One region of the Pseudomonas sp. GW821-FHT02C04 genome, then DNA from elsewhere that is predicted to be linked to it. Evidence: riboswitches for the same ligand, from Rfam matches in the RefSeq annotation. Region 1 holds a riboswitch; the other holds the start of a gene.

Evidence for each region. A riboswitch is a leader RNA that binds a small molecule or an ion and turns the genes downstream of it on or off. The one in region 1 is predicted to bind cobalamin.
Region 2: it holds a riboswitch for cobalamin, as region 1 does, so the genes downstream of both, cobO (cob(I)yrinic acid a,c-diamide adenosyltransferase) here and AC07VV_RS02650 (TonB-dependent receptor plug domain-containing protein) in region 1, are expected to answer to the same signal.

Annotation. Positions count from the first base shown of each region.
Region 1 covers NZ_JBWKVT010000001.1:597,523-600,727, forward strand. The annotation lists gene AC07VV_RS02645 ((2Fe-2S) ferredoxin domain-containing protein) at 1-15, opposite strand, end outside; gene AC07VV_RS02650 (TonB-dependent receptor plug domain-containing protein) at 15-1,952, opposite strand; cobalamin riboswitch at 2,045-2,250, opposite strand; gene AC07VV_RS02655 (NAD(P)/FAD-dependent oxidoreductase) at 2,325-3,205, opposite strand, start outside.
Region 2 covers NZ_JBWKVT010000003.1:34,425-37,629, reverse strand. The annotation lists gene AC07VV_RS12090 (PQQ-dependent sugar dehydrogenase) at 1-162, opposite strand, end outside; gene AC07VV_RS12085 (hypothetical protein) at 229-813, opposite strand; cobalamin riboswitch at 980-1,205, shown strand; gene cobO (cob(I)yrinic acid a,c-diamide adenosyltransferase) at 1,287-1,898, shown strand; gene AC07VV_RS12075 (cobyrinic acid a,c-diamide synthase CobB) at 1,895-3,190, shown strand; gene bluB (5,6-dimethylbenzimidazole synthase) at 3,187-3,205, shown strand, end outside.

The sequences.
Region 1 (3,205 bases):
TTTGATTTCAGCCATCAGAAACGGTACGTGTAGCGCACTTCGGAGGTGAACGGCCGTCCGAGGTTGTCGACGTTGTTCGAACGGCTGGTGACGTAATCGCGGTCGAACAGGTTTTCCACCAGCAGGCTCAGTCGGTGCTGGTGCGCGCCGTCCAGGTAGCGATAAGCATCGGCGTCCACCACGGCGTAATGGCCGTACTCGACCTGTTTCGAGCTGATCACATCGCGAATGTAGCGGATTGCACCCCCGGCGCCCCACATCCGGTCAACCGACTCATAACCGACGCGTGATCGGGCGAAGAAGCTCGGAACGTCGTTGAGCGTGACGCCTGCGCGCGATTCGGTGAGGTTGCGGGTCATGTCCGCCTGCAGGCTCCATTGCTCGTTGAGCGCCAGTTTGGCGTCCGCCTCGAAACCGCGCATCTGGATCTGTCCCTGGCCGTTGACCCACTGGATGTCGTCGAGGGTAATCAGGTCGTCGATCTTGCGTTTGAACAGGGTGACGCTGGCGCTGAACTCGCGATCGAGCAGCAAGCCTTTGTAGTCGAGGCCGAGTTCGGCGTTGCGACTTTTCTCTGGTTTCAGGTTGCGGTTGCCCAACTCGTCGCCCGGTTCGTTGACGAATAGTTGCTCGGCGTTCGGCAGTTTGTAGGCCGTGCCGTACTGGCCGCGCAGTGCCCAGTGTTCATTGAGGTCATACAGCGAAGTGAGCATGCCGACCGTGGCACTGTCGCCGCCGCCCATGGCTTCGTGACGAATACCGATGCTCGGGTGCCAGTCGGGCAGGGCGTCGATCTGCGGGCGCAACTGGGTGTACAGCGCGTGGGCTTCAGCCTTGTCATTGTCGATGATCAGCACATCGTCCTGGCCCTTGAACCATTGGTTGTCTGTACCGAACACCAGCACATGGCCGCCGGGCAATTCAGCCTTGCCTTCGGCCTGCACACCCCAGTCGGTGAAGCCCCAGTAGTCGTTGTGATTGATGGTTCTGGTGCCGCCATTGGCGGTGTTGTTGATGCGCGTGTAGCGGGTGTCCCAGTCGTTGATGTGGCCTTTGACGAAATAGCTCAGGCGCTCGTTGAGGGGCTGTTCGAAGGTCGCCGTGGCGATCTGCTGGACGCGGTCGTTGGTGGTCTTGTGGTTGTCGACCGGCCGGGCGAAGTCGAGGTTGGCGTCGGCGTATTGGTAGAACAATTCCATCCGCGCATCGTCGCCAAAGGACTGAATCGCCTTGCCGCCGAAGGTGGTGACTTCGTAGGCGCGCTTCTTGTTGCTGTCGTTCTTGATGTCGCGATTGCGAAACGGCTGATAGCCATCCGAAACGTTATGACTGACGTAGGCCAGCAAGCCCAGGTCGCCGAAACCGTTGGTGAAGATGTTCTCGACTCGCGCATCCTCGGTGGTGCCGCCGAAGGTATCCACGCCCATGTTCACTTCGCCGGAGGCTTTGCGGCTCTGCGGGCTGCGAGTCACGATGTTGATCACGCCGGACACGGCCTGCGTGCCGAACAGCAGGCTCTGCCCACCTTTGAGCACTTCGATGCGTTCGATGGCGTTGGCCGGCAGGGTGTCCAGATACAGGCCGCCGTACAGGCGATTGTTCAGACGCACGCCGTCGAGCAGGATCAGCGTGTCATCGTTGCGCCCGCCCAGCAGGGAATAGGTGCCGTAGTCGAACGGGCCGTTTTTCGGCGCGACGTACAGGCCGGGAATGAACATCTGCATCACGCGGCTGACATCGGCGCTGGGGCCGGCGCGCTCGATCTGCTCGCGGGTGACGATCTCGACCTTGCTGCCGAACTGTGCCATGTCGGCCACGGTCGTGGACTCCACGGACGGCGCGGACACGATTTGCTGAGTGAGTTCGAGCGGCGCGTCGTCCGCCAGCAACAGGGGGCTGAACAGACAGCCGAGCAACAGGGATGGAGCCGGAGTGTTGAAAGGTCGAATCATTGTCTTCTCGAAAGGATCTTCGCAGAAGAGCATGCAGGAGAAGGCATCGCGCACACGCCGACACCGGCCCATGCCCGCCCACCGCAGGATTTTGCCAAACAGAATTTCAGGCCGGTCTCCGGGCTCGCGCGTATGGACGCCTTCACCTTCCCATGGCCGTCTGGCCACAGTGGTGTGTCGAAAGCATCACGCGCCTACCGTTGCGGGGGCAGCACCGGACTTGTTCGAAAGGAACGTACCGGTTTCCCGTTTCACCCCATGCACGGCGGCATGGGACACCTGAAACAGGGCGGCATCTGAACATTCGGATGACCGCTCGTCAACATGGGCTGCGGATTGCCGTTGCTGATTTCTCGACAACCGCCAGTGTTCTCACGTCTGAAAAAATCGACCGGGACGGCACGCGCTCAACGCGGAGAAGTCCTCTCCTTCGATAATTTCTTCACTGGCCAGACGACCCACAATTGCCGCCAACGTCACGCCGGGATGCATCGTGCAGACGTAGATGTGATTGGCTCCGGGGAGATAGCCGATCACGGGTATGCCGTCCGCAGCAATGGGTCTGAGCCCGACACAGGACGATTCCGGTTCGATGGAAATGATCCCGCTCAATTCGTCCCGGATGGCGGCTGCGGTTCGTAGCGCTATCGCTTCAGGGCGGTTTTCCTGGGCGTCGTCCAGATAATCCTCCGCCGCCAGCAACGTCCCCTCCGAGCCTTGTCTCACTTCCATTTCAGGACTGGAAATCAGCGTGTTCACCCGATCGGGTTGCATCCGGTAGCGGATGAAAATGGCGGGAGAGGCCGCGATTGGAAGGGACAGGTTCAGAACCTGCGTCAGCTGCGTGATACCGGTCCCGGCGGCCAATACAACCACGTCGCTGTCGATGATGCCCTTTGCGGTTTTGATGCCTGTCACCTTGGCATTGCGGGTAGTGAAACCGAGCACCCGGGTTTGCGTAAGCACTTTTGCGCCAAGTGTCCGGGCACCTGCAATCAACGCGTGGGTGACTTGTACGGCGTCCAGCGCACCGGCTTCGGTATCGTAAAAAGCGCTCTGCGGGGGATGCCTGAGATTGGGCTCAAGTTCGAGAATTTGCTGACGAGACAACCGCGTTGTGGAGGGGCGGGGATTGGCGGCTGGCGACTCGGTTTCCGACCCCGCGCCGTATGAAAGGGAACCGGTCCATCGAATCTCCAGTCCGGGCAACTGTGCTTCGAGTCGACGGTATTCCTGAATGGCCGCCCCACGAA
Region 2 (3,205 bases), on a different contig from region 1:
GATCGCCGGGGCGATGTTCACCGTCGGGATCAGGGTCTTGTTCGGCTCGGGCAGTTTGGGGGACGGGCCGGTGCCGTCCGAGACTTGCAGGCTGGAGGATTCACCACAGGCGGTGAGCCCTCCGGCGAGTGCGATGACGAAAACGAGGTGGGGCTTGCGCATTACTGATCTTCCCTATGAATGCATTCCTAATCATAGAGAAGTGCGCGAGCCCGATGGTTCCACCCCTCAGCCGCGAGCTTCCTTGAACAGCACGGCAATGCCGGGGTGGTAGTTGCCGGCCTCGCTGCGCAATTTGCGATAGGCGTAGGGGAAATACCAGGCGACGGCGCAGGTGTGTTCCTTTTGCAGGTCGTCGACCATGTCCTGCAGTTCCTCGGGGCTGGCGCTGTGCTGGGCTTTCTGTGGGGCGACGAACAGGCAGCCGAGCTTGAGATCGCTGGCGTAGCTGATGCGCTTGGCGTCGCTGGTGATATCGGCCAGGGCCTGGGTCAGATTCAGGCTGTTGACGCGCGGCCAGCGTTGCGTCGCCTGGATGTACGCGCGATCTTCGGCGCCGGCCAGGAACAGGTCGGCGCGGGCGTTGCGTTCGCCTTCCTCGTTCTGCTTGCGGGTGGCGGTATCGCGCAGGGTGACCAGTTCGGCCATCCACGCGGCGGCGGACAATAGGCCGAGGTTGGCTTTTTCGTCATGCCAGTACGGCGTGTCGTTGTCGCCGCGCACGGCGTTGTAGCGGTCGATACAGTCAAACCAGCGTTCCAGCACCGGGCGCAGGAATTCCAGCCGCGGATTGCTGATGATCATGCCTTGCATGGTGCTCTCCCTTGTTATTGTGATGTGCTCTCTGCAGTCAAAAAACATGGCTCTTTGATATCACTGCTGACAGTGTGGCACAAGATTGGCGTCAGATAATTGATCGACGGCAGTTATTCGCTTTCAGGGGGCCTCTTCATTTGACGCTCCCCCCCCAACCCTCTAACCTTCGCGGCTTGTTTCAGGTGCTCTGTGACCGCTGTCGACAGAGTGAAACAGGGAAGCCGGTGAGGCGGGTCTTCAAGCGAAGAATCCTCACGATCCCGGCGCTGCCCCCGCAACGGTAAATGAGTAAAAGCTGCGTCCGATGCCACTGCTGCAAAGCGGGAAGGCGCGCAGCCAGGCCAAGGCCGCTCATGAGCCCGGAGACCGGCCTGATCCATCCAGCGGCATCACGGTGGGCGATGCCAGGCTTGTTGCCTTCTATTCTTGTGCCTGCCCGCCGTTATCCAGCCTCAACGGAGAGCTCCCCCATGACTGATTCCCCCGAACGCGACGAGCGCCATCTGGCGCGCATGCAGCGCAAAAAAGCCGTGATCGACGAGCGCATCGCCAATTCGCCAGACGAATGCGGCCTGGTGCTGGTGCTGACCGGCAATGGCAAAGGCAAAAGCAGCTCGGCGTTCGGCATGCTCGCCCGCGCCATGGGCCACGGCATGCAGTGCGGCGTGGTGCAGTTCATCAAGGGCCGCAACAGCACCGGGGAGGAGCTGTTCTTCCGCCGCTTCCCCGAGCAGGTACGTTTTCATGTGATGGGCGAAGGTTTCACCTGGGAAACCCAGGACCGCCAGCGCGACATCGCCGCTGCCGAGGCTGCCTGGGAAGTCTCCCGTGAGCTGCTGCGTGATCCGTCGATCGGCCTGGTGGTGCTCGATGAGCTGAACATCGCCCTCAAGCACGGTTACCTCGATCTGGATCAGGTGCTCAGCGATCTGCAGGCCCGTCCGCCGATGCAGCATGTGATCGTCACCGGCCGCGCTGCCAAGCCGGAAATGATCGAGATGGGCGACACCGTCACCGAAATGGGCATGATCAAACACGCCTTCCAGGCCGGTATCAAAGCGCAGAAAGGCGTCGAACTTTGAATCAACCACGTCACTGCCCGGCGGTACTGATCGCCGCGCCGGCCTCCGGCCAGGGCAAGACCACCGTCACCGCCGCGCTGGCCCGTCTGCACCGCAATCAGGGGCGCAAGGTCCGCGTGTTCAAGTGCGGCCCGGACTTTCTTGACCCGATGATCCTAGAGCGCGCCAGCGGTGCGCCGGTCTATCAACTGGATATGTGGATGGTCGGCGAGCAGGAAAGTCGTCGACTGCTGTGGGAAGCCGCCGCTGAAGCCGATCTGATCCTGATCGAAGGCGTGATGGGCTTGTTCGACGGCACGCCGTCGAGCGCCGATCTGGCGCGGCATTTCGGCGTGCCGGTACTCGGCGTGATCGATGGCACGGCCATGGCTCAGACGTTTGGTGCGCTGGCCCTGGGTCTGGCGCGCTATCAGCCGGACCTGCCGTTTGCCGGCGTGCTGGCCAACCGCGTCGGCACGGTACGCCATGCGCAATTGCTGGAAGGCAGTCTCACCGAAGGCCTGCGCTGGTACGGCGCGTTGTCCCGGGAAACCGGGATCGAACTGCCAAGCCGCCATCTCGGTCTGGTGCAGGCCAGCGAACTCAATGATCTCGACGTGCGCCTCGACGCCGCCGCCGAAGCGCTGGCCAGCACCTGCGAGGTAGCGCTGCCACCGGCCGTCGAATTCGCCGCGCCTGAAATCGTGAAGACCGAAAGACTGCTCGAAGGCGTGCGAATTGCCGTCGCCCGGGACGAGGCGTTTGCCTTCACCTATGGCGCCAGTCTTGATCTGTTGCGGGCGATGGGCGCGGAGTTGAGCTTCTTCTCGCCGATCCGCGATACGCAATTGCCCGAGGCCGACAGCTTGTACCTGCCCGGCGGTTATCCGGAATTGCATCACGTTGCCTTGTCGCAGAACGCCTCCATGCTCGACGCGATCCGCGCGCATCACGCCGCCGGCAAACCGTTGCTCGCCGAATGTGGTGGCATGTTGTATTTGCTCGATTCGTTGACCGATGTCGAAGGCACCCGCGCCGGACTGGTCGGTTTGCTCAAGGGTGATGCGGTGATGCAGAAGCGTCTGGCAGCGCTGGCCCTGCAATCCGTCGAACTGCCGGAAGGCTTGCTGCGCGGCCACACTTATCACCATTCCCTGACCACCACCGAACTGACCCCCATCGCCCGCGGCCACAGCCCCAATGGCGGGCGTGGCGCCGAAGCGGTGTATCGGGAAGGGCGGATGACTGCCTCGTACGTGCATTTTTACTTCCCGTCGAATCCGTCGGCGATTGCCACACTGTTGGTACCATGACCGACAACGCCTTCA